DNA from 3 places in the Nitrobacter winogradskyi Nb-255 genome. Region 2 is predicted to be linked to each of the others. Evidence: predicted binding sites of a transcription regulator. Region 2 holds the regulator's gene; each other region holds the start of a gene.
What was found. Region 2 encodes PhoB, which activates phosphate uptake and scavenging genes when phosphate is short. Its sites were predicted from a motif close to TGTCATNNANCTGTCAT; they were not measured.
Positions count from the first base shown of each region.

Region 1: the regulator PhoB is predicted to act here: its motif matches at 5,851-5,867, upstream of NWI_RS01700 (DUF2794 domain-containing protein).
Region 3: the regulator PhoB is predicted to act here: its motif matches at 5,775-5,791, upstream of NWI_RS05580 (UDP-2,3-diacylglucosamine diphosphatase).

Region 1 covers NC_007406.1:357,090-366,954, forward strand. Annotated here, with positions in the region: gene NWI_RS01675 (heme ABC transporter permease) at 1-48, opposite strand, end outside; gene ccmB (heme exporter protein CcmB) at 144-812, opposite strand; gene ccmA (heme ABC exporter ATP-binding protein CcmA) at 886-1,488, opposite strand; gene acnA (aconitate hydratase AcnA) at 1,714-4,431, shown strand; gene NWI_RS01695 (DUF1223 domain-containing protein) at 4,696-5,451, shown strand; gene NWI_RS01700 (DUF2794 domain-containing protein) at 5,879-6,250, shown strand; gene NWI_RS01705 (glycosyltransferase family 4 protein) at 6,350-7,417, opposite strand; gene NWI_RS01710 (ABC transporter ATP-binding protein) at 7,708-9,471, shown strand; gene NWI_RS01715 (amylo-alpha-1,6-glucosidase) at 9,539-9,865, shown strand, end outside.
Region 2 covers NC_007406.1:566,955-576,819, forward strand. Annotated here, with positions in the region: gene pstB (phosphate ABC transporter ATP-binding protein PstB) at 1-463, shown strand, start outside; gene phoU (phosphate signaling complex protein PhoU) at 497-1,213, shown strand; gene phoB (phosphate regulon transcriptional regulator PhoB) at 1,235-1,939, shown strand; gene NWI_RS02660 (GcrA family cell cycle regulator) at 2,191-2,697, opposite strand; gene NWI_RS02665 (aspartate aminotransferase family protein) at 3,175-4,386, shown strand; gene argF (ornithine carbamoyltransferase) at 4,383-5,309, shown strand; gene NWI_RS02675 (hypothetical protein) at 5,536-6,792, opposite strand; gene NWI_RS02680 (DUF1134 domain-containing protein) at 6,960-7,604, opposite strand; gene NWI_RS02685 (YHS domain-containing (seleno)protein) at 7,745-8,251, shown strand; gene NWI_RS02690 (3'(2'),5'-bisphosphate nucleotidase CysQ family protein) at 8,349-9,167, opposite strand; gene chpT (histidine phosphotransferase ChpT) at 9,318-9,865, shown strand, end outside.
Region 3 covers NC_007406.1:1,183,074-1,192,938, reverse strand. Annotated here, with positions in the region: gene NWI_RS05595 (hypothetical protein) at 1-2,198, shown strand, start outside; gene dgcA (N-acetyl-D-Glu racemase DgcA) at 2,490-3,491, shown strand; gene NWI_RS05585 (hypothetical protein) at 3,684-4,793, shown strand; gene NWI_RS05580 (UDP-2,3-diacylglucosamine diphosphatase) at 4,940-5,752, opposite strand; gene thiD (bifunctional hydroxymethylpyrimidine kinase/phosphomethylpyrimidine kinase) at 5,905-6,717, opposite strand; gene NWI_RS05570 (Lrp/AsnC ligand binding domain-containing protein) at 6,969-7,214, shown strand; gene NWI_RS05565 (CHRD domain-containing protein) at 7,291-7,716, shown strand; gene NWI_RS05560 (xanthine dehydrogenase family protein molybdopterin-binding subunit) at 7,736-9,865, opposite strand, start outside.

The DNA.
Region 1 (9,865 bases), 210 kb from region 2:
GGCAAGCGTGAGAAACCGGGAGGGGTTGGCGAGGTCAATCAACGACATGGGCACCACTGATAGTCGCCGGAGCTACCGCAGGCAATGCGGATTTGCGTCCGGTTTCCTCCTTGAGCAAAAATTGATTGGCTGCATCAAGCGCCTCAATCCAGCCCGTGCCGCAGGCTTGAGGCGGCGGCGAACGGACCGATGACCAGGCTCGCCAGCGACAGCGCGCACAGAATCGAGAACGGAGTGCCGAACGGCGATGGTCCGGACATCGCGGCATTGGAAGCGGCGACGCCGAAAATCAGAACCGGGATCGACAGCGGAAGCACCAGCACCGAGAGCAGCAGCCCGCCGCGGCGCAGGACGACGGCGAGGGCGGCGCCGACCATTCCCGTGAAGGTGAGCGCCGGCGTTCCCGCAAGGAGCGTCAGCGCCACGGCACCGGTCGCGACGGCGTCCAGGTTGAGCAGCAACCCCAGCACGGGCGTCGCGGCGACCAGCGGCAACCCTACGGCCAGCCAGTGCGCCAGCGCCTTCGCGGCGCAGACGAGTTCGAGCGGCGTGCGGCCCATGACGATCAGGTCAAGCGAACCATCATCGTGATCGGCGGTGAACAGGCGATCGAGCGTCAGCAGGCTCGCCAGCAGCGCGCCGAGCCAGAGAATCGCGGGCCCGAGTTTTTTCAGGAGCGCGAGATCGGGGCCGACCGCGAACGGCATCAGCACCACGACGGTCAGGAAAAACAGCACCCCGATCAGCGCGCCGCCGCCGACGCGCAGCGCGACGCGCACATCCCGGCGGATCACGGCGGCGAGGGCGGTCATGAAGAGGACCCTTTTCTTCTTTCCCACGAGGGAAGGAGGGGCAAGGCTCGTCGCATGTGGATTGGAGCCAACCTCATGCCGCGCCTCCGATCCGCAGTTCCCGCGCGGCGATGCCGAGCGGCGTATGGGTCGCGGCCAGAATGATGCCGCCGCCCGCGAGATGGCCGGTCATGATCGCGGCGAAGGCGGCCTGACCGGTGACGTCGAGGGCCGAGGTCGGTTCGTCCAGCAGCCAGACCGGGCGCTTGACGGCCAGGAGCCGTGCGATGGACAGCCGTCGCCGCTGTCCGGCCGAGAGATAGGCCGCCGGCAGATGCGCGACATGGTCGAGCCCGACCGCCGCGAGCGCATCCGATTCGCCCGATTTCCCGCCGCCGAGGAAATCCCGCCAGAACGACAGGTTTTCGCTGACCGTGAGCGCAGGCTTGAGGGCGTCGCGATGGCCGAGGTAATGCGCCTGTTCCGGCAGCGTCAACTCGGGATCGCCGCCTTCAAGGCTGATCGACCCGTCCGCTATCGCCAAAAGACCCGCGAGCAGCCGGAGCAGGGACGTTTTCCCCGCGCCGTTAGGGCCGGTGATCGCCACGGCGTGGCCCGACTCCGCCGCCACATCGAGGCCGGAGAACACCTCCCGTCCTCCTCTGACGCATCGCAATCCGTTCCCTGAAAGTCTCATGGCGGTCCTGTTCGCGGAACTGTCGCGTTTCTGTGTATGGCTGAAAGGCGGGGTACAAGCATTTGAGGGGCGGTGGCGGACGATCTGGAAAGACTCTATAAAACTGGAACTGATGCAGCACAAAACGCGCCGCAGCGAAACCCCGGGGGTTGGTGCGTCAGCGGTGTTTCAATACCCTATTGGTTTGCTGGCCGGTACCTCAGACGTTAATTCGGGATTTCTCACATGGCTTCGCTCGACAGCTTCAAGTGCCTGAAAACCTTCAAGGTCGGAGACAAGACTTACGCTTACTACAGTCTGCCGGCCGCGGAGAAGAATGGCCTCAAGGGCATCTCCCGGCTGCCCTATTCCATGAAGGTGCTGCTGGAAAACCTGCTGCGCAACGAGGACGGACGCTCGGTGAAGAAGGAAGACATCGCCGCGTTCGCCAAATGGCTGAGAAAGCGCAGGCTCGAGCACGAGATTGCCTTCCGTCCGGCTCGCGTTCTGATGCAGGATTTCACCGGCGTGCCCGCGGTGGTCGATCTCGCGGCGATGCGCAACGCGATGCAGAATCTCGGCGGCAAGCCTGAGAAGATCAATCCGCTGGTGCCGGTCGATCTTGTCATCGACCACAGCGTGATCGTGAACTTCTTCGGCGACAACAAGGCGTTCGCCCGCAACGTGGTCGAGGAGTACAGGCAGAACCGGGAGCGCTACGAGTTCCTGAAATGGGGACAGAAGGCGTTCTCGAATTTCGCGGTGGTGCCGCCCGGCACCGGCATCTGCCATCAGGTCAATCTTGAATATCTGGCGCAGACGGTGTGGACGCGAAAGGAAAGGCTGACGATCGGCAAGAAGACCGCCAGCACCGAGGTCGCCTATCCGGATACGGTGCTCGGCACCGATTCCCACACCACCATGGTCAATGGCCTTGCCGTCTTGGGGTGGGGCGTCGGCGGCATCGAGGCGGAAGCCGCCATGCTTGGCCAGCCGCTATCGATGCTGCTGCCCGACGTGGTCGGCTTCAAGCTGAAGGGGGCGCTGAAGGAAGGGGTGACCGCCACCGATCTCGTGCTCACCGTTACCCAGATGCTGCGCAAGCAGGGCGTCGTCGGCAAGTTCGTCGAGTTCTACGGACCTGGCCTCGATCATCTGTCGGTCGCGGACAAGGCGACCATCGCCAACATGGCGCCGGAATACGGCGCGACCTGCGGCTTCTTTCCGATCGATGCGGCGACCATCGATTATCTCAAGACGTCCGGCCGGCCGCCGGCCCGCGTCGCGCTGGTGATGAAATACGCCAAGGCGCAAGGCCTGTTTCGCAGCTCCGCTTCGGCCGATCCGGTCTTCACAGAAAAGCTGGCGCTCGATCTTGGAACGGTGGTGTCGTCGCTCGCGGGACCGAAGCGGCCGGAGGGGCGGCAGCCGCTGTCGGCGGTCGCGGATGGATTCGCCGGCGCGCTCGCCGACGAATACAGAAAGACCGACGCCGGGGCGCGATTCCCGGTCGAAGGCCGCAACTTCGATCTCGGACATGGCGACGTGGTGATCGCGGCGATCACCTCATGCACCAACACATCCAATCCGAGCGTGCTGATGGCCGCCGGGCTGCTGGCGCGCAAGGCTGCGGCGAAAGGGCTGGCCGCGAAGCCCTGGGTGAAAACGTCGCTGGCGCCGGGCAGCCAGGTGGTCGCCGAATATCTCGCGGCGTCCGGGCTTCAACAGGATCTCGACAAGGTGGGTTTCAATCTTGTCGGCTTCGGCTGCACCACGTGCATCGGCAATTCGGGGCCGCTGGCGCCGGAGATTTCAAAGTCGGTCAACGACAACGGCATCGTCGCCGCTGCGGTTCTGTCGGGCAATCGCAATTTCGAGGGCCGCGTTTCGCCGGACGTGCAGGCGAATTATCTTGCCTCGCCGCCGCTGGTCGTCGCCTACGCGCTGGCGGGCTCGGTGACCAAAAATCTCAGCCGCGAGCCGCTCGGCACGGGCACTGACGGCAAGCCGGTGTACCTTAAGGATATCTGGCCGACCTCGAAGGAGGTCAACGCCTTCATCAAGAAGTACGTGACCTCGAGAATCTTCAAGAAGAAGTACGCCGCCGTGTTCAAGGGCGATGACAACTGGCGCAAGATCCAGACCGTTGCGAGCGAGACCTATCGCTGGAACATGAATTCGACCTATGTGCAGAACCCGCCTTACTTCGATGGCATGAAGAAGGAGCCGGAGCCGATCGAGGATATCGTGGATGCGCGCATCCTGGCCATGTTTGGCGACAAGATCACCACCGATCACATCTCGCCGGCCGGTGCGATCAAGCTGACGTCGCCGGCCGGACAATATCTCAGCGAACATCAGGTGCGCCCGGCGGATTTCAATCAGTACGGCACGCGGCGCGGTAATCATGAAGTGATGATGCGGGGCACCTTCGCCAATATCCGTATCAAGAACTTCATGCTCAGGGGCGCCGACGGCGCGGTCCCGGAGGGCGGCTCGACCAGGCACTGGCCGGACGGCGAGCAGATGTCGATCTATGACGCCGCGATGAAGTACCAGCAGGAGAATGTGCCGCTTGTCGTGTTCGCCGGCGCCGAATACGGCAACGGTTCGTCGCGCGACTGGGCAGCCAAGGGGACGCGGCTGCTTGGCGTGCGCGCGGTGATCTGCGAGAGCTTCGAGCGCATCCACCGCTCCAACCTCGTCGGCATGGGCGTCTTGCCACTGACCTTCGAGGACGGCGTGTCCTGGCAGTCCATCGGGCTCACGGGGGATGAGACGGTGACGATTCGCGGCTTGCAGGGCGATCTGAAGCCGCGCCAGAAGTTGTCGGCGGATATCGTTTCCCGCGACGGCTCGCTTCGCCGCGTCTTGCTGCTCTGCCGCATCGATACGCTCGACGAACTCGACTACTATCGCAACGGGGGCATCCTGCACTATGTGCTGCGCAAACTCGCGGCTTGACCTGCTGATCCGATTCCGACATTCGCATCGCGTTCAAGCGCGCATAGCCCCTCGGACGTGCGTTTGACATTCGTATCCCGAGGGCCGCGATCGCCGGAGCGATGAATGTCAGAACGGCGCACTTGACGTATGAGGCCTTCACCGCGAATTGAGTGGCGGGCAAGCGAGGGGCAGCCTATCAAAATGCCGGCTTCTCGCATTCTTAAAGTGTGCTTTTCCTTCATGCCGCAGGCCCCCCGCCGTGCCGCGGTTTCGGTGATCTTGATGATGTCTCGTGGTGGTTTGACACGACTGTCCGGTGCGCTCGGCGTTTGCGCGCTTGTCGCGCTCAGTCGTGCAGCTTTGGCGGAGCCGCGCGCGGTGGTTGAACTGTTCACGTCGCAGGGTTGCTCCTCATGTCCGGCCGCCGATGAAATTCTGGGTGATCTTTCAAAGGACCCGTCGATCGTCGCGCTGAGCATGCCGATCGATTACTGGGATTATCTCGGCTGGAAGGATACGCTCGCGGACAATCGCTTCACCGCGCGCCAGAAAGCCTATTCGCAGATGCGCGGCGACCGCGATGTCTACACGCCGCAGGTGATCGTCAATGGATCGGCCCATGTGATCGGCAGCGATCGCGGGGCCATCGAAAGGGCGGTCCGCGATACGCAACAAAGCCAGGATGTGATGTCGGTGCCGGTTTCAATGTCGGTCTCTGGCAGGCAGCTCAATGTGTCAGTCGCATCCGCCAACGGCAAGCATCTTTCGGGTCGCGGCGAAATCTGGGTCTGTGCGGTTTCCAGGGCGGTCCCGATTGCGATCGGGCGCGGAGAGAACAGCGGCCGCGAAGTGACCTACCACAATGTCGTTAGGAACTGGCTCAAGGTCGGTGACTGGACGGGCAAGGCGGGCACCTGGGCGGTGCCAATCGAGAATATCGCCCATAACGGCGTCGATGCTGCGGTTGTCTATGTCCAGGATGGCAATCGCGAAAGACCCGGCCGGATGCTCGGCGCGGCCTACACCTTGCTGCATTGAGATTGGCTGCATTGATACGGATTCTCATTTTCCGCGACCCGAATCCTGCGCGATGAATGCGGCCTGCCTTCAGGATACTCTAAAAAGAAAAAGCCCGACACCGGGTCCGGGCTTTTGCAACTCCGAAATTGATCTCTGCGAATAGGCCCGATCCTGATGGCCCCGGGGGGCTGGGGGCTGAGGAACCGGTTCCAAAAGAATCGGGCCATCGCAGAGAATGTTTTTTCGCAGTTCAGCGGGGCGGTTGCTTGTCGGAATTTGGGCTGCATTATGATTTTACCTAACGTTCTTGTTATCCGGGCGCCGCGGTAGCGCGAGGAACAAGACAATGACGTGATCCCGCCCCTTTCCGGACTGGGAGCCGAGACCTCTTGCGACAGGTCGCAGCCGGCGCGATGATGTCATCCGACCGTGACAGGAGGCGCCGATGAGTTCGCTACCGGACGATCTTGATCCGGGCGGGAGCCGCGTGACGGAACGTGACCCCGCCCCCGTTCCCATCCCAGGCAGGGTGACGTTCAACCGTCTCGAACTCAATCGCATCCTCAATCTTTATGGACGGATGGTTGCCGATGGGGACTGGCGCGATTATGCCATCGACTTTCTCAGGGATCGCGCGGTGTTCTCGGTCTTCCGTCGCGCTTCTGAAGTTCCGATTTATCGGATCGAGAAAGATCCGCGACTGGCGCGCAAGCAGGGCGCGTATAGCGTGATCTCGGCGAGTGGCCTCATTCTGCGGCGTGGCCATGAACTCGACCGCGTGCTGCTTGTCATTGATCGCAAGCTGTCGCTGGTCTGATGCAACGACGCTCCTGCGGCCCCTGGATAAGGGGACCGCAGGATGATGCTCCGCGGAGAATTTTGCTTCTGATTCCATCAGAAGCAAAAAGGCTCGATCCTAGGTGGCGTTGCTGACCAGCTTGATCCTCGGCGCCGTAGCCTCGATGAGGTTTCGATAGGAGTCGAGATAATCCAGCGCCATGCGCCGCGCCGTGAATCGCGCTTCGAACTCCGCCCGGATGGCTCCGCGATCGAGCGTCGTCAGGCTGTGGACCGCGGCAACCGCGCTGATCTCGTCTTCGACGATAAACCCCGTTCGTCCATCCGTGATGATCTCGGCGACGGAGCCACGATTGTAGGCGATGACGGGAGTGCCGCACGCCATCGCTTCTATCATCACGAGGCCGAACGGTTCAGGCCAGGCGATCGGCACCAGCAGCCCGATGGCTCCGCTGAGAAAGTCGGGTTTCTCGTGGTCGCTGATCTCGCCGATATATTCCACCAGCGGATGATCCATCATCGGACGGATGCATTCATCATAGTAGTCCTGATCGGCGCGATCGACCTTAGCGGCGATCTTGAGCGGGATGCCGCACCGAAGCGCGATCCTGATGGCGCGGTCGACGCCTTTCTCCGGAGCGATGCGGCCCAGCACCGCGAGGTAGCTCGGCTTGACCGGGCGGGGCGTCAACAGCTTTTCGGGGAGTCCGTGATACACGGTACGAAGCCAGCGGGCTTGCGGCGCCGGGCGGCGTTGTGCGTTCGAGATCGAGATCAAGGGAATTGAAGAAAATGCGTTGAATACCGGCTGGAGCTCCGGGAGGTCGAGGCGGCCGTGCAGCGTGGTGAGAAAGGGTGTTGGTTGTCTCGAAAACAGTGAGAAGGGGTAGTAGTCGAGGTGAAAGTGGAGAAAATCGAACTCTTCATCGTCACATTTCCGGCGGACCCGTTCCAGCATCACCATGTGAAGGGCGTTAGGATCGCGTACGGCGCCATCCAGGCGTAGAGCCCTCGGCCAGGTCGCATCAAGTCGGGCCGACGTAAGAGAATCGCCGCTGGCGAAAAGGGTCACGTCGTGGCCGAGGGCAACGAGTTCTTCCGTCAGCCAGTGCACAACTCGTTCAGTGCCGCCATACAGCTTCGGAGGAACAGCTTCCGTCAACGGAGCAACCTGCGCGATGCGCATCTATCAGTCTCCTGTAATTGTTCATGTCTCGTCGGCGAGTGGAGGCGTCAGGGTTGTCGGGACAAAGGAACGTTCTCGGATTTGAGAGGTTCCTTTCTTCCGTGCGACTTCTTCCACATTGTCGTCTTGGTGATGCCATCACTCCCCTGCAGACAACCTATGCAGGCTTTGCAACGAAGTTTGTGCGCATTGACGGCTTTTCTGAGGGGCTTGTGCGGCATTGTCGAACATCTTCCGAGAAGACGTTTTCGCTCTTTACTCTGATCAACTTCACAGCACGGTAGGGATGCATGGACGATCTTTCGGAGTACGCCAGTCGGCCCTTTGCATTCGTGATGCGTTATTGCCGCCGGCGGTCAGCGTCGCACATCGCGATCCTTTCATGCGTCGTCGCGGCGGTGGTGTGTTCAGTCGGGACGCAGTACGGCGTCAAATCGCTGGTCGATGCGCTGACGCGCGGGCCCGGTCATAGCGGGGCGGTATGGCTGGCGTTCATCTTTCTCGTGACGCTGATCGCTGCCGACAACTTGCTCTGGCGCGTCGCGAGCTGGGTCGCGAGCTTCACATTCGTCGGCGTCACCGGCGACCTGCGCCGCGATATTTTCAGGCATCTGACAGGTCATGCGCCGAGTTATTTCGCTAGACGGATGCCGGGGATGTTGACGAGCCGCATCACGGCGACCTCGAACGCGGTCCATACCGTCGAGAACATGCTGGTCTGGAATGTACTGCCGCCCTGTATCGCGACGGTGGTTGCGATTGCGCTGATCGGTACGGTCAGTCTTCCGATGGCGGCCGGGCTGGCGCTCGTCGCCGTCTTCATGGTCCTCGTCATGTTCGGAGTGGCCGCCGGGGGGAAGACCCTGCATGACGATTACGCCGACAAGGCTGCGATGGTTGATGGCGAGATGGTCGATGTCGTCAACAACATGCCGCTGGTGAGGGCCTTCTGCGGGACCGACCATGAACTGGACAGGTTCAATGCCACGGTCGGCCGCGAAATGAGCGCGCGCGGACGTAGTCTTCGTTATCTGGAGAAGCTCAGGATCGCTCATGCCGTCATCACCATCGTGCTGACCATTTCGCTGCTGGCGTGGGCCATTACGCTGTGGCAACGCGGTAGCGTCACCACCGGGGACGTCGTGCTGGTCTGCACGCTCGGCCTGTCGATTCTGCACGCCACCAGAGATCTCGCCGTCGCGCTCGTGGACGTCACCCAGCACGTGGCGCGGCTGTCGGAAGCCGTCGCGACGCTGCTGGTCCCGCACGAGCTGACCGATCATCCCGAAGCCAGGCCGTTACGAAAGAACGGCGCGGCCATCGCCTTCAACAATGTTTCGTTTCGATATCCGGGCGGCCGATCCGTTTTCGAGCGCTTCAACCTCAGGATACAGCCGGGACAGCGGGTCGGGCTGGTCGGAGAGTCCGGCGGCGGCAAGTCGACGCTGTTCGTCCTGTTGCAGCGGTTCTACGATGCGGAACGCGGAAGCGTGACAATCGACAACCAGGATATCTCGCGCGTGACGCAGCACAGCCTGCGCGAGGCCATATCCGTGGTGCCGCAGGACATTTCACTGTTTCACAGGACCATTCTGGAGAACATCCGTTACGGTCGTCCGACGGCGACCGACGACGAGGTGCTGCGCGCAGCCAGCGCCGCGCGTTGTGATTTCGTCGACAATCTCCCCGAAGGATTCGCGACCATGGTCGGCAACCGCGGCGTGAAGCTTTCCGGAGGCCAGCGCCAGCGTATCGCTATCGCACGGGCTTTCCTCAAGGATACGCCGATCTTGCTGCTTGACGAGGCCACCGCAGCGTTGGACAGTGAGTCCGAGGAGGCAGTCCGCGAGGCGCTCGGCAGCTTGATGCGAGGCCGTACAGTGATCGCGATCGCGCACCGGCTTTCGACTTTGCGCAGTTTCGATCGTGTGGTCGTGCTCAAGAACGGCAGAATCATCGAAGACGGCCAGCCCGCTTGTCTGATGCGCAAAGATGGACACTATCGAAACCTCGTCGCCAAGGAGATGAGCCGCCTTGCTGTTCACGCGGCTTGAACCCTGATCTCCGTCAGGCGTCGGGCGCTGGACGGAGCCGCATGATCAGGAATTCGGCAGGGGGTAGATGATGGCGACAAAACGTGCGGCTCGAATGACGAGCGCGCCGTCCGAAGCTCTCTCGGAATCGCCTTTCTATATTCCGATGACCGGGCCGTCGGCGCGTCCGCGCCGCACGCTTAAACACGATGACACCTTCGTCGTGCTGGACAGCCATGGTGATATCGGCGCTTCGGCGGGAGGCCCGGACGGGCTGTTCAATTCCGACACGCGATACCTCGCCCGGCTGGAGTTGCATCTCAACGACATGCAGCCGCTTCTGCTCGGCTCCAACCTGCGCAACGACAATTCCGGCCTCACGGTCGATCTCACCAATCCCGATATCTATGACGGC
Region 2 (9,865 bases):
GATGACGATCTATGAGAACATCGCGTTCGGCATCCGCCTGTACGAGAAGCTGCCGAAATCGGAAATGGACAGCCGGGTGGAGAAGGCGTTGCGGGACGGCGCCTTGTGGACCGAGGTCAAGGACAAGCTCAACGCAAGCGGGCTCAGCCTCTCCGGCGGTCAGCAGCAGCGCCTTTGCATCGCCCGCACGGTTGCGGTCCGGCCGGAAGTGATCCTGTTCGATGAGCCGTGCTCCGCGCTCGACCCGATCTCGACGGCCAAGGTTGAAGAGCTGATCGACGAACTTAAAACGCATTACACGATCGCGATCGTCACCCACAACATGCAGCAGGCGGCGCGCGTATCGGATTACACCTCGTTCATGTATCTCGGCGAGATGATCGAGTTCGGCCCGACTGACAAGCTGTTCACATCGCCGTCTGATCGCCGCACCCAGGATTACATCACCGGCCGTTTCGGCTGAGGCTGCGCGCGGAATCGCGGGGAGAAACTTGATATGGCTTTTGAACACACCGCAAAGGCTTTCGACGACGATCTCCAGGAGCTGACGCGGCTGGTTTCCGAAATGGGCGGACTGGCTGAACGGCAGATCGTGGAGTCGCTGGACGCGCTGATCCGCCGCGACACCACCCTGGGTGATCGCGTGGTGGCCGCCGATTCCGAGATCGACCAGTTGCAGCGCATGATCGAGGAGCGCGCCGTGCTCACCATCGCGCGGCGGCAGCCGATGGCCGTGGATCTGCGCGAGATCGTCGGCGCCATGCGGGTCGCGATCGATCTGGAGCGCATCGGCGATCTCGCCAAGAACATGGGCAAGCGCGTGGTCGCGATCGACAGCGATTTCCGTCCGCTGAAACTGATCCGCGGTCTTGAGCATATGACCGATCTGGTGCGGTCACAGGTCAAGTCGGTGCTCGACGCCTACGCGGCGCACGACCTGCCTGCGGCAATGGCGGTCTGGAAAGGGGACGAGGAGGTGGATGCGATCTGCACCTCCCTGTTCCGCGAGCTCCTGACGTACATGATGGAAGACCCGCGCAACATCGGGTTCTGTATTCACCTGATGTTCTGCGCCAAGAATATCGAGCGGATCGGCGACCACGCCACCAATATCGCGGAGACGGTGTTCTACATGATCGAGGGTCAGCAGATCCTCGACAAGCGTCCCAAGGGGGACATGACAGGTTTCGCATCGGCGGCTCCGGGAAACTGAAACGGGATCAGGCGAGACACGATGGGTGCACGCATTCTGGTAGTTGAAGACGAGGAAGCGTTGACGACGCTGCTGCGCTACAATCTTGAAGCGGAAGGGTACGAGGTCGAAACGGTCGTGCGGGGTGACGAGGCGGATACGCGGCTGAAAGAGCGCGTTCCCGACCTTGTGGTGCTGGACTGGATGCTGCCGGGCCTGTCCGGCATCGAGCTGTGCCGCCGGCTGCGGGCCCGCTCCGACACCAGGCAGCTTCCGATCATCATGCTCACCGCGCGCGGCGAGGAGAGCGAGCGGGTGCGGGGGCTCGCGACCGGCGCGGACGACTACGTGGTCAAGCCGTTCTCGGTGCCGGAACTCCTGGCGAGGGTGAAAAGCCTGCTGCGGCGCGCGAGCCCGGCGCGGCTGGCGTCTGTCCTGAGCTTTGGCGACATAGAACTCGACCGCGACCGGCACCGTGTCGTGCGCTCCGGCCGTCCGATCGATCTTGGCCCGACCGAGTATCGGTTGCTGGAGTTTTTTCTCGAGCATCCCGGCCGGGTGTTCAGCCGCGAGCAATTGCTCGACAGCGTCTGGGGCCGTGATGTCTATATCGACGAGCGCACCGTCGACGTTCACATCGGTCGGCTGCGCAAGCTGCTCAATCCTGACGGCGAGCTGGATCCGATCCGCACGGTGCGCGGCGCGGGTTACGCACTTGACGAGCAGTTCGCAAGCAGGACCGAGTAAGCGGGGCGAGTTGAGGGAGCGTCGGTGATCCTCGTTGTTCTGCACCAAAGCGCCTGCCGCGGCCGGAACCGTTCCGTTTCTGACGGAGTCGTGAGCGGGGTTCTGGGATTCTGATCCGGCGCGTTTTCTTTAACGCGAACCGGCGGCCGCTTTGCTCAAAACGCTATGATCGCGGATTCATCATCCCCGTCGCAAAGCGGAGATGATCGGTTCAAGCCCGGCTATGACGAGATCCGAGGGGCACGCGATGATTACCGCGTCTTCGGCGATTGGCGGCGGCGGTCGGCGGCGGGCTGATAGGCGATGCGTGAGTGGTGCGCGCAATAGGGAAGGCCGGTGAGAGCCTTGCCGCCGCAGAAGAAGAACTCCGGACTCGCGGGATCGCCGACCGGCCAGTGGCAGGTGGCTTCGCTGAGTTCGAGCAGCGATCGCCGCTGGCTCATGGGCACGACATTGTCGTAGGCGATCGGGTCTGCTTCGATCTCGACCTCGAAAGCTTGCGCGAGCGCGGTGTTGCCCCGGGAGACAGGGCGGGACACCCGCACCATGTGCTGGGCGGGGCGGGCCTTGCGCGTCCGGGGCACGGTGGACGACGGGCTCTTGGCGCGGCCCGAAAGGCCCAGCCGATGCACCTTGCCGATCACCGCGTTGCGGGTCACGTTGCCGAGTTCGGCGGCGATCTGACTTGCGGAGAGGCCCGCTTCCCAAAGCTTCTTCAGCTGTTCGACGCGGTCGTCGGTCCAGGTTATCACCGTCATCGCACATTGTTCCCTTGTGTAATGCGTGCCTCCCCAAGGCCGCGCATCTAAGCGCCCCCGAAAAACCCGTGCCGACAGAATCCCTTAGCCCTCGCCGGGCGGGAAAAACGCCCGGGCGCTTACGCTGAAACAGGAACCGATCGAGGATCAAAACGCCGCACGAGATGTCGTATTCGACGGGCCCAACGCTACAATATGCCGTGACTCACGCGCAAGAGTCGGGCCTCGCGGCGTCCACATGTTATGCAGGAAAACGAGAGAAACCGCTCATTCTGCGACTTTCCCGCATCACTGCCCGCGCAAATGGAATATTGACAGTGATTGCCGCGCACCTAGAATAACCGCCGCGTGCCGCCTTGAAAGGCGGCACGTTTCGTTTTCGGGGCTGACAGTTCATCTTTCGGAGCTGACAGTTCATTGATCGCGCCACAGCGCGGTCGGGCCGAACCGCTCCCACCATCCAACCGGCAAACCGTCATGACCACAGCCGCGGCGTCTCATCTGTTGCCCGTTTTCGCAAGGGCCGATCTTTCATTCGAGAGCGGTGAAGGAGCCTGGCTGCTCGGCTCGGACGGCGGACGTTATCTCGATTTCACGAGCGGCGTTGCCGTGAATGCGCTGGGCCATTGCCATCCGCATCTCGTCGCCGCGCTTCAGGCGCAGACGGCGAAGCTGTGGCACGTCTCGAACCTGTTCAAGTCGCCCGACGGCGAGCGCCTGGCGGTGCGGCTCTGCGAGCAGAGTTTCGCCGATTTCGTCTTCTTCGCCAATTCGGGCGCCGAGGCGGTTGAATGCGCCATCAAGATCGTGCGTCGTTATCATGCCGGCAGGGGTAATCCGGAACGCTATCGGATTGTCACCTTCGAGGGCGCCTTTCATGGCCGCACGCTGGCGATGCTGGCCGCTACCGGCTCGAAAAAATACCTCGAAGGATACGGGCCGCCGGCGGACGGTTTTGACCAGGTGCCGCTCGACGATATCGAAGCCGTAAAGAAGGCGGTCGGCCCCGAGACCGCCGGCATCCTGATCGAGCCGTTGCAAGGCGAAGGCGGCGTGCGCGAGCCGCCTCCTGCGTTCTTCCGGGCGCTGCGCCAGCTTTGCGACGAGCGCGGTCTGCTGCTGGTGTTCGACGAGGTGCAGACCGGCATGGGCCGCACCGGCGATCTGTTCGCCTACAGGCGCATCGGCGTCGCGCCGGACGTGATGTCACTGGCGAAAGCGCTCGGCGGGGGCTTTCCGATCGGCGCCTGTCTTGCGACGGCGGAAGCCGCGTCGGGCATGACTCCGGGCTCGCACGGTTCGACCTTCGGCGGCAATCCGCTGGCGGTGGCGGCGGCTCATGCCGTGCTCGACGTGATGCTCGCTCCCGGCTTCTTCGAGCGGACACGAAAGATGTCGCTGCTGTTGAAACAGAAGCTGGCCTCGCTCGTCGATCGTTATCCGGATGTGCTGAGCGAGGTGCGCGGCGAGGGGCTTCTGATCGGCCTCAAGGCCGTCGTTCCGTCGGGTGATCTGGTCAGCGCGTTGCGTGAGGAAAAGCTCCTGACCGTCGGCGCCGGCGAAAACGTCGTTCGCTTGCTGCCGCCGCTGATCATCGGCGAGGCCGAGATCAACGAGGCGGCGCAGAGGCTGGAGCGGGCTTGCGTCAGGCTGTCGAGCGCATCCGCCAGCAAGGAAGCCGCGCAATGAGCAAGGCGCCGCGGCATTTTCTCGACCTGCTCGATATGTCGACCGGGGAGTTGCGCGCGATCCTCGACGCCAGCGTCGCGATGAAGAAGCGGCGCAAGGAGGGCCTGATCGCCGACAAGCCGCTCGCAGGCAAGACGCTGGCGATGATCTTCGACAAGCCCTCGACACGTACCCGCGTGTCGTTCGACGTCGGCATGCGTCAACTGGGCGGCGAGGCGATCATGCTGACCGGGGCGGAAATGCAACTCGGGCGCGGCGAGACCATCGCGGATACCGCGAAGGTTCTGTCGCGCTTCGTCGATATCATCATGATCCGTATCCTCAGCCACGACGCGCTGACGGAGCTCGCGGCCCACGCCACCGTGCCCGTCATCAACGGACTGACGCGGCGTTCGCATCCCTGCCAGGTGATGGCCGACGTGATGACTTTCGAGGAGCATCGCGGGCCGATCGAGGGGCGGACCGTGGCGTGGACCGGCGACGACAACAACGTGCTGGCGTCGTGGGCGCATGCGGCGGAGCGCTTCAGCTTCAACCTCAACGTCGCGACCCCACAGGAGCTGGCGCCGAACAAGCCGCTGAAGGATTGGATCAGATCGAGTGGGGCGTCGATCAGGCTCGGCACCGATCCCGAAGCGGCGGTGCGCGGCGCTGACTGCATCGTCACCGACACCTGGGTGTCGATGGGCGACAAGGATGGCGAGCACCGCCACAATCTGCTCAGGCCCTACCAGGTCAATGCGGAATTGATGCGTCTCGCCAAATCTGACGCGCTGTTCATGCATTGCCTGCCGGCGCACCGTGGCGAAGAGGTCACCGACGAGGTCATTGACGGGCCGCAATCGGTGGTGTTCGACGAGGCCGAAAATCGCCTTCACGCCCAGAAAGGCATTCTGGCCTGGTGTCTCGGTGCGGGCGGGTAGCATCGGAAGCGGAGCGAAGCATGTCCTCGGGCTTGATCCGAGGATGGAACCCGGCTCGCGTTAAGAAAACGCGTCAAACATAAAGAAGAGTCTTTCACCGTTCCATGAAGTAGTGCAGGAACTCTATAGCGTTTTCGAGCGAAGTAGAAACCGGTTCGCGTGAAGAAAACGCGTCAAAACAAGATTATAGAGCTTCGCTTCTGATTCCATCAGAAGCGAAGAGGCTCTAGCTCGACCGCCGCTCGCTGCGGGGGGCATGAGGTTGCAGGGCGCGGATGCGGTCGGCCAGCGTGCTGACCGGAATCACGCCCGCCGAACCATTGGGGGCCTTGGCGGGGCCGGTAGCTGATGCGGCCAGGATGGTTTCGATCGGTGAATCCGGCCCCTCGATGGTCATCGCGAGCCTCGCGACCTCGGCGGCGATGTCATTGATATGCTCGCGCAGCAGCGCGTTTTCCATCTGCTCGACCGTGCCGGATTCCGTCTGACGCTGGAGAACGTTGATGTCGCGCTGCAATTTGGCTCGCTCGTCGTGGGCGGCGCGCAGCGCCCGTTCGGTCGCCAGCATTTCGTTGCGCAGCGTATCGATCAGCGGAGACTTGCCGCCCGTTAACGACGCAATTTCGTCACGCAACTCACTGTTGGCGCGCTCCGCGGCGGTTTTGGCTCGCCGCAACTCACTGTTCTTCGCATTTCGCTCGGTGAGCGCGTTGGCCTGCGCCGCGAGGTCGGCTTCGAGTGCCCTGACGCGGCCGCCGAGCCTTTCCGCGTCCCTGGTCTTGTCGATGAGCTGGGTGTCGATGTTGACGATGCGCTGGCTCAGGTTCTCGACGTGTTTGCGCGCGTCGTCACGTTCCCGGGCAACGGCTGCCGTTTCATCGCGCTGTTGCTCTAGCAGTGCTTGCGTGGAGGCGAGTTCGTTCTCGACCTCGTTGAGGCGGCTCTGCAGTCGCTCGATCTGGGCGCGCACCACGAACAGTTCGGCTTGCCGACTCTCGGCGGTCACCGAGCGCTCCGACAACTCCTGACGGAGCCGCCCGAGGTCGCTCTGCCGCTCGGCGAGCGTCTGCTCAACGCTCCGAAGGGTTTCCGCCCTGGCGGCGAGCTCCTGTTCGGCGGACTGCAGACGCTCTCCCACCGTCTTCCCGCGTCCTTCCAGGCTGAATATCCTTTCGTTCTTCTCACCAAGCTCCACCTTCAGGCGGTTGATGGCGTCGGCCTTTTTTCCGAGCTCCGCGGACTGACTGGCGACCTTCCTCCTGAACTGGTCGACCTTCATTTCCAGCCGCCGCGCCGACATCGCGAATTCGGCGCGCAACTGATCCCTGTCGGCCTGGATCTCAGCCATCGACATCGGAGTGGCGGCTTCCATGCGTTTGACGGTGAGGCGGACGGCGCGATCATGCACGAGCGGCATGACCATCAGCCCGCACAGCATCGAAACCAGAAAACCGATCGCCAGATACATGATCGGCTCGACCATGAGCAACGCTCCACAACCCCGGACAGGCCCGGCAAGGATCTGGTTACCATGCCACGGGCGACTGACGGAACGCCAGCGCCGCGCCTCGAATCGTCGCTCCGGCCAGTCGGACAACCATTTCTAGAGCATGGTCCGCTTCAACTTGATCGGATTATGCTCTGGGGAGATCAGAACGGGTTCCAGGTCGCTTGCGGGGTATATTTCAGGTAGCCGACATTGGCGCCGAGCCGCAGCCCGAGACCCGAGCGGATCGGGACCAGCACGATGTCGTTCGCGGTCAGCGCCGTCATTCCGAAGCCGCCGACGATATAGGCGGAACCGTCGATGCCGACGAAACGCTGATAGATCGCGTTGGTGGCAGGCAGATTATAGACCAGCGTCATGGTCCGGGCGCCGTCGCCGCCCCAGTCGAAGCCGACGGACGGCCCCTGCCAATAGACTTTCAGATCGCCGGCATTTTTGGTGTAGAGGGTGCCCTCGCCGTAGCGCAGACCCGCGACGAAGGCCCCCGAGCCTTCCTCGCCCAGGATGTAGCCGTTCGGCAGGCCCCACTGGCTGACCGCACGTTCGATGACGGATGCGAGACCCCGCGAGACGTTGCCGAAGAACCGGGTTCCGGATTTGAGGAGTTCATCCGACGAATAGGTGCCGGGACTGCCGTTCCGATGCGCCGGCTGCGCCTGGTACGGCTGTGCTTGGTAGGGCTGTGCCGGCGGCGTCTGGTACGGCGCTGATTGCTGGGCGGAAGCCGGCACAATCGCGAACATCACCGCAGCGAGCGCGACCGCTGCAAGGCGCGAAATGAAAGTCATGAAAAGAACCCCAAGTATGGCACCCCAAGTAAAAGCACCCCACGTAGCAAAACTTGCCACTGCGTCCTTAACCGGATGCTGACACGCGGTCCGTAGGATGCGGCGATCACCCCCCGACTCACGCGTTATCGGCATCAAGTATGACGGCACGGCGGCAGGAAAGGAATGGCTTGCGTCTTGGGTTGGCCGTGATCGCCGCGCTGGGCGGCGGGCTCGCTCCCCCCGGCCTCGATTTGACGGCGCTGGCCGCCACCTCCGAACGGGTCGTGGTCGACCGGTATACCGGACTTGCGATCGGCGGGTTCGATCCCGTGGCGTTTTTTACCGACGCGCGGCCGGTGCGAGGCGTGTCCGAGTTCGAGGTGTCGCATGATGGCGTCATCTGGCGCTTCGCCAATCCCAGCAACCGCGCCTTTTTCCTCGCCGACCCCGATGTCTATAGTCCGCGTTTCGGCGGCTACGATCCGGTTGGCGTTACGCGGGGCGTGGTCCGCGCCGGGACCGCGCGATTGTGGCTGGTGATCGGCGAGCGGCTCTATCTGTTCGGCCATGAGGACACCCGCGCGGCTTTCGCCGCCGATCCGGCGCGTTATCTGCGGGAGGCGACGCGCCGCTGGGCCGCGCTCAAGGAGATGCTCGCGCAATAGAGCCTTTCCACTTCTGATCGTATCAGAAGCCGACCTCTGGGTTGTTGTTTTAACGCGTTTTCTTCACGGGAACCGGCATCCACTTCGCTCGAAAACGCTATAGGGGCGCGGCGGAAGGGTCGCCCCAGGCGATAAACCCCGGCACCAGAAATCCCTCGCGCGCTTCACCGAAACGCAGCGGCGCGCCCGATTCGTCCGTGACCTTGCCGCCGGCGGCGGTGACCAAAGCGTGGCCTGCCGCAACGTCCCATTCGCAGGTAGGGGCAAGGCGCGGGTAGATATCGGCACAGCCTTCCGCGATCCGGCAGAACTTGACGGCGGAGCCGAGCGGCTTGCGCACCGCGCCGGGACGGCGGGAGATGAAGGCGTCCGAGCGGCTGTCGGCGTGGGATCGGCTGACGGCGGCGATCCATTGAGAGTTCGGTGCGGGAAACGGCCGTGTCCTGATCGGCTCGGCGACGCCGGCGCGCGAGTCGGAGACGTCCGTGAGGCGTTCGGCGCCGCGCCCGACAAGGCCGCGCCAGATCGACCCGAGCGCCGGCGCGCCGATGATGCCGAGCAGCGGCATGCCCTCCGTCACGATCGCGAGGTTGACGGTGTATTCGTTGCGGCCGGCGATGAACTCCTTGGTGCCGTCCAGCGGATCGATCACGAACAGGCTTCCGGAATAAGGCGGTGTCGCGAGATGCGCCCGCTCCTCGGAGAGCACCGGAATATCGGGGCAGAGCCGCGCGAGTCCTTCCGCGATCACATTGTCAGCGGCGAGATCCGCATCCGTGACGGGAGAGCCGTCGATCTTGCCGCCTGTCTTCATGCGGTCGCGATTGACCGAGAGCACGGCGGCGCCGGCTTTCGCGACCAGATCGGTGAGCAATCCCACCAGCGCCGCGGCGGATTGAGCGTCGATCACCGGCATGTGCGAAGCGTCCTTGCGTGCCGCCGCAGGACGGCGTCCGCCTGAAGGTGGCAGCGCGGGCTCAGGCCGTGTATCAAACCCTGAAGGTCCTTTGATTCGCCGTGTCCGCGCGCAGCGGAGTTGCCGAAACAGATCCCAGGAACAGGTTTTATGTCTGGCACATCGTCTCCCGGTCCCGCTCCCGACGCGCTCGAACTCGCGGCGCTGCTCTGCTCGCGCGTCTGTCACGATCTCATTAGTCCCGTGGGCGCAATCGTCAACGGACTTGAAGTGCTGGACGACGATCCAAAGCCGGACGATCGCGAATTCGCCCTCGATCTGATTCGCAAGAGCGCCAGAACCGCGTCGGCGCGGCTGCAGTTTTGCCGTCTCGCCTTCGGGGCGGCGGGCTCGGTCAGCGCGCAGATCGATCTGGGCGATGCGCAGAACATCGCGAAGGGTCATTTCGAGGACGGCAAGATCACGCTCGCCTGGAATCTGCCGCGCCTGCTGCTGCCGAAGAACAGGGTGAAACTTCTGCTCAACCTGCTGGTGATCGCGCAGCAGACGATTCCGCGCGGAGGGGTGCTGACGATCGACCCGCTCGGTGAGGGCGAGGCCATGGGCTTTCAGATCACCGCCGCCGGGCTGAACGCCCGCGTGTCGCAGCCCGTCGCCGAGCTTCTGGCATCCGGTTCGACCGGCGCGGTCTATGCCCA
Region 3 (9,865 bases), 620 kb from region 2:
CCGATACCGCAAGCCAGGTCAAATCGCTTGCGAGCGATATCGAACAGACGTTGACGACGGTGGGCGCAGAGACCGCGGCCGCGCTTCTCGGCAGCGCACGGGAGGTCCAGAGCACACTTACCGCCGCTTCCGCCGACTCAGCCAATCAGGTGAAGGTGATCTCGTCGGACATCGAACGCACGCTCCACGCCGCAGCGGCGAACACCACCGAAATCATTCAGGCGAGCGCACAGAGTGCGCAAACCTCTCTTGTCTCGGCGTCGAACGAAATCAGCATCAAGGTCAAGTCTGTATCGACCGATGCCGAGCGCTTGATCTTCGCGGCGAGCGGCAGCTTCGGCACCACGATCACCGGCAAAACGGACGAAATCGTCAATTACGTCCAGCAGCAGACCGATCGTCTTTCACAGATGCTCGACAGCAAACGAGGGTCTTTGATCGAAGCTCTCGGAAGCAAGGCCGACCAGCTCAACTCCGATATCGGCCGCGTCACCGACGACGCCCTCAAGACGATCGAGGCCAAGGGCGAGAACTTCTCTCAATCGATCGCCGCCAATGGCTCCAACGTGGTCCGCACCATCACCAGTGCGGGCGAACTGGCAACAGGCGCGATCAGCAAATCGTTGAAGGATCTCGAGGAGGCATCCCGCTCCGCCATCGATCAGTCAAGGCAGGCATCCATCGCCGCCGTCACGGAGATGCAGGAGACCAGCAAGATACTGCGCACGGATACGGTCGCGCTGTTTGAGCGGCTGCGCGAAGGCAACATCCTGCTTCAGGAGGTCCTCACCGGGGCGCACGAAAATCTCAATTCGCTGGAGCGCACGCTCGTCACGCGCGTCGCCGACTTCGTATCCACGATGAGAGAGGTTACCTCACAGAGCGGCCTCGCGACCCAGTCGCTTGAGGAACAGTTGACGACGTTCAACACTAAGACATCAAAGGCCCTCGATGATCTTGGCTCATTGTCAACCCAGTTCGAGACTCATGGAAAGGCTTTGATCGAAGCCGCAGCGCGTGTCGAGCAGAGCAACCAGAAAACCACGACCTCGGTCGAGGAGCGCAAGTCGGCGCTGGAATCGCTCGTGACAACGATCGACCTGCGAACGACCGACTTCGACCAGCGATTGACTCGCTTTACCAGCTTGCTGGATGAATCGCTCGCCGCCGCCGAAGAGCGCGCCCGCGATATCGCGCGGGTGGTGGCTGAAACCGCCGGCGCGGGATCGGCTGCGATCAACAGCCAATTCGAGGCCGTCCGGGCGGCGGCCGAGAACGAACGCCGCCTGACGTCGGAGTCGATGAGCGAGATCTGCAAGAAAGCCGGCCAGGAAGCGGAATCGATGCTCAGGCAATCCGCCGACAGGTTCGCCGCGCTGGTGCAGAGCATGAAGCAGATGACGGCCGAAATGCACAGGGAACTGGAGACGACGCGCGGCGAGCTTCGCCGGGGCGTGCTCGAGATGCCTCAGGAGGCGGCGGAGAGCACCGCTCAAATGCGCAAGGTGATCGTCGATCAGATCGAAGCGCTTGCCGAGTTGAACCGGATCGTCGCACGTCATGGCCATGGGTTCGACGTCGTCAGCAGCGGGCGGTCCAGTTCTCAGCGCGAGGCGGAGCCGGTGATGGCCGCCGCTGGCCGGAGCGCGGCGAAAGTACGCTCCGCGTCGCGCATGCGCGACAACGGCAATACGGCGCCCACGCCGGCGCCAGGCGCGCAGCCAGCCCGCCGCACGGAGCAGACCGCCAAGCCGCCGGTCGCTGACGGGGACGGCTGGCTTTCGGATTTGCTGAACGACGCCGATACGGCAGAACGCGACGTCCCGCGGGGGCGACAAGCATCGCCTGCTGCTGCGCCTGCGAATCCGCTGGATTCCCTGTCGCTCGATATCGGCCGCCTGATGGACCGCAAGCTTGTCGGCGAGATGTGGGACCGCTATCAGCGCGGTGAACGCAACGCCTTCACAAAGCGGCTCTACACGCCGGCTGGTCAGAAGGCGTTTGACGAGGTCGCCCGCAAGTATCGCACCGACCGTGCTTTCAAACAGACGGCGGACCGCTACGTCGCCGAATTCGAACGGCTGCTGGACGAAGTTGCACGCGACGAGCGGGAACCCTCGGTGATACGCGATCATCTGATATCGGAGACCGGCTTGGTCTATACCCTGCTTGCGCATGCGGCGGGACGGCTGGCATAGCCTGCGCTTCGCCCAGCAAACGGAGGCTCCACCTCCGTTTGTGGACGACAGCAGGCGGATGAGATCGCGATCCCGAGATCGAGCCCACGGTTGATGTCGCCAAGGGATGCCCCAAGGGCAGAGCGTGCGGGCGAGACCATCGCCTTGCGCAACCGCGCCCAGTGTGGGATCGTCGTCCAACATCAATTCCGCACAGCATCTCTGCTGACATGATGCGGAACGTCAGCGCCGGCTCGTTGGATTTATCTTTCCCCGACACGACCGGCTTGCGGTGCATTCGGACCTGCCAGCTTGGAAACATTGTCGAACGACGTAACCACGCTTCGGTGCCGCATCGAACGATGGCCGATCGCGGGGAGTTTCAGGATCAGCCGGGGTGCCAAGACCGAAGCGGTCGTGGTTGTCGCCGAAATCAGCCGGAGCGGCCATACCGGACGCGGAGAATGCGTTCCATATGCCCGTTATGGTGAAACGCCGGAGGGTGTTCTCGCTGCCATCCTCGGGATGCAGAAGCCTCTCGCCGCGGGCCTGGATCGTCGATCACTCGCATCCGCGATGCCTGCTGGCGCGGCGCGCAACGCCCTGGACTGTGCGCTGTGCGATCTGGAGGCCAAATGCGGCGGCCAGCGGATCTGGACACTCCTGAATCGTCCGGCGCCCTCCCCTCGCTCCACGGCCTACACGATCTCGCTCGGCTCGCCCGAAGCCATGGCGGCGGCGACCGCGCGAGCATCGCGTCGGCCTCTCCTCAAGATCAAACTCGGCGGCGACGGCGACCCCCAGCGCATCGCCGCCGTTCGCAAACAGGCTCGCGAATCAGAGTTGATCGTCGACGCCAACGAATCATGGACGCCTCATAATCTGGAGCGAAACCTCGCAGCCTGCGAGGCGGCGGGCGTCACGCTGGTCGAACAACCCCTTCCCGCAGGCAACGACGAAGCGCTGGCGCGCATTCGCAGACCGATCGCTGTCTGCGCCGATGAAAGCGCCCATGACCGTGCATCACTCGACAGTCTTCGCGAACGCTACGACGCCATCAACATCAAGCTCGATAAGACCGGCGGCCTGACCGAAGCGCTGGCCATGGCCGACGCGGCCCGAGCGCTGCGTTTCGAGATCATGATCGGCTGCATGGTCGCGACTTCGCTATCGATGGCGCCCGCCATGCTGATCGCGCAGCACGCCCGTTTCGTCGACCTCGATGGGCCGCTGCTGTTGGCTCGCGATCGTGACGACGGCCTCCGCTATGATGGCAGCACGGTCTATCCGCCAGACGCGGCGCTCTGGGGCTGATCCGCCGGACGCTCACGGGACGTCAGAGGATGGCGCCGGCAATATCTCGGGAGCGGCAAGCAGCGAAGCGCCCGCCGCCCGGACACGGCGAATGGGGATTTCTGATTCGGACCGCGTCAATTCAATTGCGATTCAGGCCGGATCATGGTGATCGTTACAGCGACGCGAAATGATTTACGCGATGAGTTTGCCATGGCCGATGAAGCTTTCGCCCTGTCGCCGATTTCCGCCAGCGCCGCGCCGCTCGGCGAGGCGGACTTCGACGCCATCCGCGAAGCCTTCATGGAAACATCGAGAGGCCGGTGGTTTCTCGCCGAATACGCCAGGCGCAACCGCAGCGCCGATACGGCGATGGTGCTCGATGCCGTGGCGCGCATCGAGCAAACGATCGAGACTCAACAGCAGGCGGCGCCCGCCGACGCATTGCCCAAGGCGCTCGCGGCCATCAGGAAAAGTCTCATCGAGGCCAGAACGACCGCAACCGCGGCGCTCGACAAACGGGTGATGAACGATGCACTCGTCCCGATCCACAACGGCGTGCGCATCATTCGCGAAATCTCGTGGCGTTGGCGCGAGATCGGCGGAGACAGCCGGATTTGCGATATTCTCGATTCGCAGGCCGACGCAATCGAGAAGGCTCATTCGCAGCTTGCCGCCAGAGACGATATGGCGGCGCTGCATTCGGCGTTCAGCGTGATCGAGACCACGCTCGATGAATTGTGGAACTGTCCCGCCCCGACGGCCCCCCCGTCCCGATCCGACGCCGCGCCACCGGAGACGATCAATGAGATCGTCGCCTTACCCGAAGAAGCAGCGTCTCACGCGCAGGCAGTAGCGGAAGTTATCGCCAGCGAACCAGAGAAGGCGGCGATTGCACGCGACGCGCCGGTCGATGCCACCGGCGAATCGATGACGACAAACCATGGCGAAGACGCACACGCCGCCGGGCTCAGTGAACAGGATACGGCGCACGACGATGCCGTGCTCGACATGATCGCGCTTGAAATGGGAGCGCCCGATCTCGAAGAACCCGAGACGGGCCTTGTCAGTACGGGCCTTGCCAGTATTGAAAGACCGGAAACTCCAGATCTGGTGCCGGACCCCGAACCGATCGCGGACAACTTGAGCGAGCATCCTGATCGCGAACCGGAGCCCGAGGCGAACTCCGTGAACCCCGCACCAGCTTCACTTGGCGCCTCGCTGCTGGCGAGCGGAGTTGTTTCAAGTCCCACGCCGCGTTCCGATCCGATGGCTCCGTTCAAGCGCATGACCCAGGCGGAAAAGATCGCGTTCTTTTCGTGAGCTTCCGTCTTTCCATAACAGATTGCGAAGGCGGGTCACGAAACGCGAGCCCGGAAAATCGCCGCTTGGCTATAGCGCCGGTCATGGCCGGCAGCCCGCGCTCGGTGGCGTGCGGACGCCAGGCATCGGGCGGTCCGTATGAAAATCTACGCCGCCCGCGCGCTTACGGGCAAAACAGGCGACGAACGGGGCAACGGATCGGCCCATGTGATGATCTCAAACCGACCGTCCTCATGTTCGGCAAGCGCGGTGCAACTCTCCACCCAGTCACCGCAGTTCATATAGCGGATGCCGTGCTCGCTGCGAATCGTGGCGTGATGGATATGGCCGCAGATCACGCCGTCGGCGCCGTGACGCCCCGCCTCGCTGGCGAGCGTCTGCTCGAACGCGCCGATGTAATTCACCGCGTTCTTCACCTTGAACTTCGCCCATTTCGAAAGCGACCAGTATGGGAATCCGAATGAGCGGCGGAACGCGTTGACCAGGCGATTGACACGGATGGCGAAATCATAGGCCTTGTCGCCGAGAAGGGCGAGCCACCGCGCGTTCTGAACCACCAGATCGAAGATATCGCCATGGATGACGAGATAGCGCCGCCCGTCAACGCCGGTGTGGATCGCGTTCTCGACGACCTCGATGCCGCCGAAATGCGTTCCGTAGTAGGACCTCAGGAACTCATCATGATTCCCGGGCACGTAGGTGATGGTCGCGCCCTTGCGCGCCTTGCGCAGCATCTTCTGGACGAAGTCGTTGTGCGATTGCGGCCAGTGCCAACTCGACTTCAGCGCCCAGCCATCGACGATGTCGCCGACCAGATAGATCGTGGCGGCATCGTGATACTTGAGAAAATCCAGAAGCTGATCAGCCTGAGAACCGCTGGCGCCGAGATGAACATCGGAGATGAACAGAGTCCGGAACCGGCGATCCGGCTTGACATCATCCATCGCATAGCTCCCCATGAGCATGGGGTAACACGACGCCATGACAAGGCAATGACAGGCGCCAGCCCGGATGGCTGCGCCGGTCGGCTACTGCGTTTCGATCGAAGCACGTCCTCGGGCTTAACCCGGAGATGAGTGACCTCTTCGCGGGAGTTCCGCTTCCTGGTCGATCAGAAGCGAAAATGCTCGAACTGGTGAAAATGATGGATCGGTCCGTGGCCGCGACCGATGTTCAGCCGGTCCCCGGCCGCGATCGCCGCCGTGACGTAAGCCTTCGCTCCGCGCACGGCGGTTTCCATGCCGTCGCCTTTGGCCAGACCTGCGGCGATGGCTGACGACAGCGAACAGCCGGTGCCGTGGGTATTTCTGGTGACGGCACGCGGGGCGGCGAACGTCATCGCTCCCTGGCGGGTGACAAGATAATCGATGCTCTCGGGGCCGTGCATGTGCCCGCCCTTGATCAAGACCGCGGCACAACCGAGTTCCAGCAGCCGCTGGCCCTGCCGCACGATGTCAGTCTCTCCCCCGGCAACGGGTTCATCGAGCAGAACTGCGGCCTCCGGAAGATTTGGCGTCAACAGTTGCGCTCGCGGAACAAGCATGCTGCGCAATGCCTCGATCGCATCGGACTCCAGCAGATGCGCTCCCGAGGTCGCGACCATCACCGGATCAAGCACGACATGAGCGGGTGCCCAGCGCGACAGGCCGGCTGCGATGGCATCGATCACGGCGACCTGGGCGACCATCCCGATCTTGAGCGCTCCGACATCGAGATCGCCGAAGACCGCGTCGATCTGCGCGGTTACGAAATGCGCCGGAACGTGATGGATGGCGGCGACGCCTTGCGTGTTCTGCGCGGTCAGCGCCGTAATGACGGACGCTCCATAAACACCAAGCGCGGCGAATGTCTTGAGGTCGGCCTGGATTCCCGCGCCGCCGCTGGAATCGGAGCCGGCGATGGTCAAGGCAACAGGGACTGTCATCATCGTCTCGCGTAACGGCGTCGGATCACGCCAGCATAATGATCCTAAAGTCTTTCACCGCTTCATGGAAACGGTGAAGGACCTAGAGCGGCCGCCTGTCAAATGGAATCAGCGCCGCCGCTCCAGTTAATTGATTGAGCATCGGATTTATCCCGAAACCGGTTCCCACTTTCGGGTCCGATGCTCTAGCTTTATGTATCCACCCCGCTCGAGGACGCTATATTGGCGCGTCGTCTTTTCGGAGATACGCGATGGTCCCCTTCTTCGTTCAGTTCAAGTGCAAGCTCGGCCAATCCTACGCTGTCGCCAACGCGCTTGCCGAAGCCGAGATCGCCTCGGAAATTTATTCCACCGCCGGGGACTACGACCTGCTGGCGAAGTTCTATGTCGATAACGCCACCGACATCGGGCACTTCATCAACGAAAAGGTGCAGGTCATTCCCGGCATTCAGGACACCCACACCATCATCACCTTCAAGGCGTTCGGGGCGAAGTAACTGCTCCCGACGAGGAACAAGCGGCAGCAATTCTCGTTGGAACCTGCATCACCTGAAATCCGCTCGGGAGAAAACGATGCAAGCCAACACGGGTCTTCTCGCCGTCCTCACCCTCGCCGTCGCTGTCACAATCGCGGGTCAGGCGTCCGCCGAAAAGCTGAAAGCCATGCTGAACGGCGCATCCGAAGTGCCCCCCAACACCAGCAAAGGCAGCGGGACGCTTGACGCTCACTATGATGCCGCGTCCAAAAAGCTGGCCTGGAAGCTGACCTATTCCGGTCTGACCGGTCCGGTAACGGCCGCACATTTCCATGGGCCGGCGGACGTCGGCCAGAATGCGGGCATTGTAGTTACGATCCCCGAAGCGACGTCCAGCCCGTCGGAAGGCAGCGCCACGCTGACCGACGCCCAAGCCGCTGACCTGCTGGCCGGCAGGTATTATGTCAACGTCCATACCGCGGACCATCCCGGCGGCGAAATCCGCGGGCAGGTCACGAAGTAGGCTTTCCGGCCCTATTACTTCACAAGCGTCGCTGAGCGTCCCGGATCGCCGTCCAGACCCGTTCCGGAGTCGCAGGCATGTCGATGTGGTCGATTCCGTACTCCCGCCACAAACCATCGATGATGGCATTGACCACCGCCGGGCAGGAACCGATGGCGCCCGCCTCGCCTGCTCCCTTGATCCCGAGAGGATTGGTGGCGCAGGGAACGTTGCGGGTCTCGAATGTGATCGAGACCCCGTCGGCCGCGCGCGGCACCGCATAATCCATCAACGTTCCGGTGACAAGCTGCCCATCCGCATCATAGACCGTCTGCTCCATAAGCGCCTGGCCGATGCCCTGCATGGCGCCGCCATGGACCTGCCCCGCCAGAAGCAATGGATTCAACGTCACGCCGAAATCGTCGACCACCACGTAATTCACCAACTCGATCTTTCCAGTCGCCGGATCGATCTCGACTTCCACGACATGGGTGCCGTTGGGATAAGTGCCGTCGGCGCTGCTGAAACTCTCGTCGGCGGTCAGCTTCGACAGATCAGCGCGCTTCGCGAGGTCGGCGAAGGAAACGAAGCGGTCCGTGCCGGCGATACGGATCGAACCGTCGCTGATCTCAAGGTCGGCGGCGCTGGTTTCGAGCGCCTCGGACGCGATCTCCCGAAGTCTGACGCCGAGCTTGCGGGTTGCCCGCTCGACGCTGACGCCGCCGGAGGGAATCGAACTCGATCCGCCGGTACCGAGTCCGGTGGTGACCACATCGGTATCGCCCTGCTTCATGTGAACCCGCTCGGGAGGTATCCCGAACTGATCGGCGATAATCTGCGCATAGGCGGTGGCATGGCCCTGCCCGGTTGATTGCGTGCCGATCAGCACCGTAACGTCGCCGTTGGCGTCAAGCCGCACATCCGCCCGCTCGCGCCCCATGGTGCCGCAGACCTCGACATAGGTGGCCAAACCGATGCCACGAACAAGGCCCCGCTCTTTTGCAGCCTCGGCCCGGCCGGCAAACTCCCGCCATTTCGCGATCTCCATCGCGCGCGCCATGTGGGCCGCGAAATCGCCGGAGTCATAGATCTTGCCCGTCGCGGTCCTGTACGGCATCGCCTCCGGCGGAATGAAGTTTTTGCGCCGGATCGCATCCGGCGTCATGCCGATCTTGCGTGCCGCGGCATCGACCAGCCGCTCCACGACATAGGCCGCCTCGGGCCGGCCTGCGCCGCGATAGGCATCGACCGGCACGGTGTTGGTGAACACCGCGCGGACACGGCAATGAAATGCCTGGATATCGTAGAGGCCCGGTAGCATCCCGGCCCCGCTATAGGGAATGTCGGGACCGAAGGTCGATAGATAGGCGCCCATATCTCCCATCAGATCGACATCCATGCCGAGGAACCTGCCGTCGCCGGCCAGCGCCATGCGCGCGGTGGTGACGTTGTCGCGCCCCTGCGAGTCGCCGACGAAATGGTCCGACCTCTCCGCCGTCCATCTGATCGCCGTGTGAAGTTTCTTCGCGGCGACCGCGATCAGCGCATATTCGCGATAGGGAAACAGCTTGGTGCCGAATCCGCCGCCGACATCGGGACAGATCACGCGCATCTTTTCCAGCGGTATCCCCAGCACGTTCTCGCAGAGAATCTCACGCAGGCGATGGCTGCCCTGGCTGCCGACCGTCAAGGTCAGATGGTCTCGCCTCGCGTCGTACACGCAGACCGCGGCGCGCGTCTCCATATAGTTGGTGACGACGCGCGGGTTGACGATCGAAATCTCGGCCACGGCATCCGCCGCGGCGAAAGCGGCATCGGCCGCCTTCCTGTCGCCGAGCGAAACGTCGAACAAAACGTTGCCGGCGTGATCGGGCCACACCTGAGGCGCGCCATCCCTCACGGCATCGGCAACGCCGACGACGGAGGCCAGCGGCGTCCACTCGACCTCGATCGCCTCCAGCGCGTCGCGCGCGCGCTCGACCGTATCGGCCACCACAAAAGCGATGGCGTCCCCGACATGCCGCACTTCATCCTTCGGCAGGATAGGATATGGCGGCGCAATGAAAGGCTGGTCCGGCAACTCGACCTGACAGGGCAGGCCCCCGAGATCGGCGACATCTGTCGCGGTGAGGATCAGGGCAACCCCCGGCAAGCGACAGGCGCGCGACAC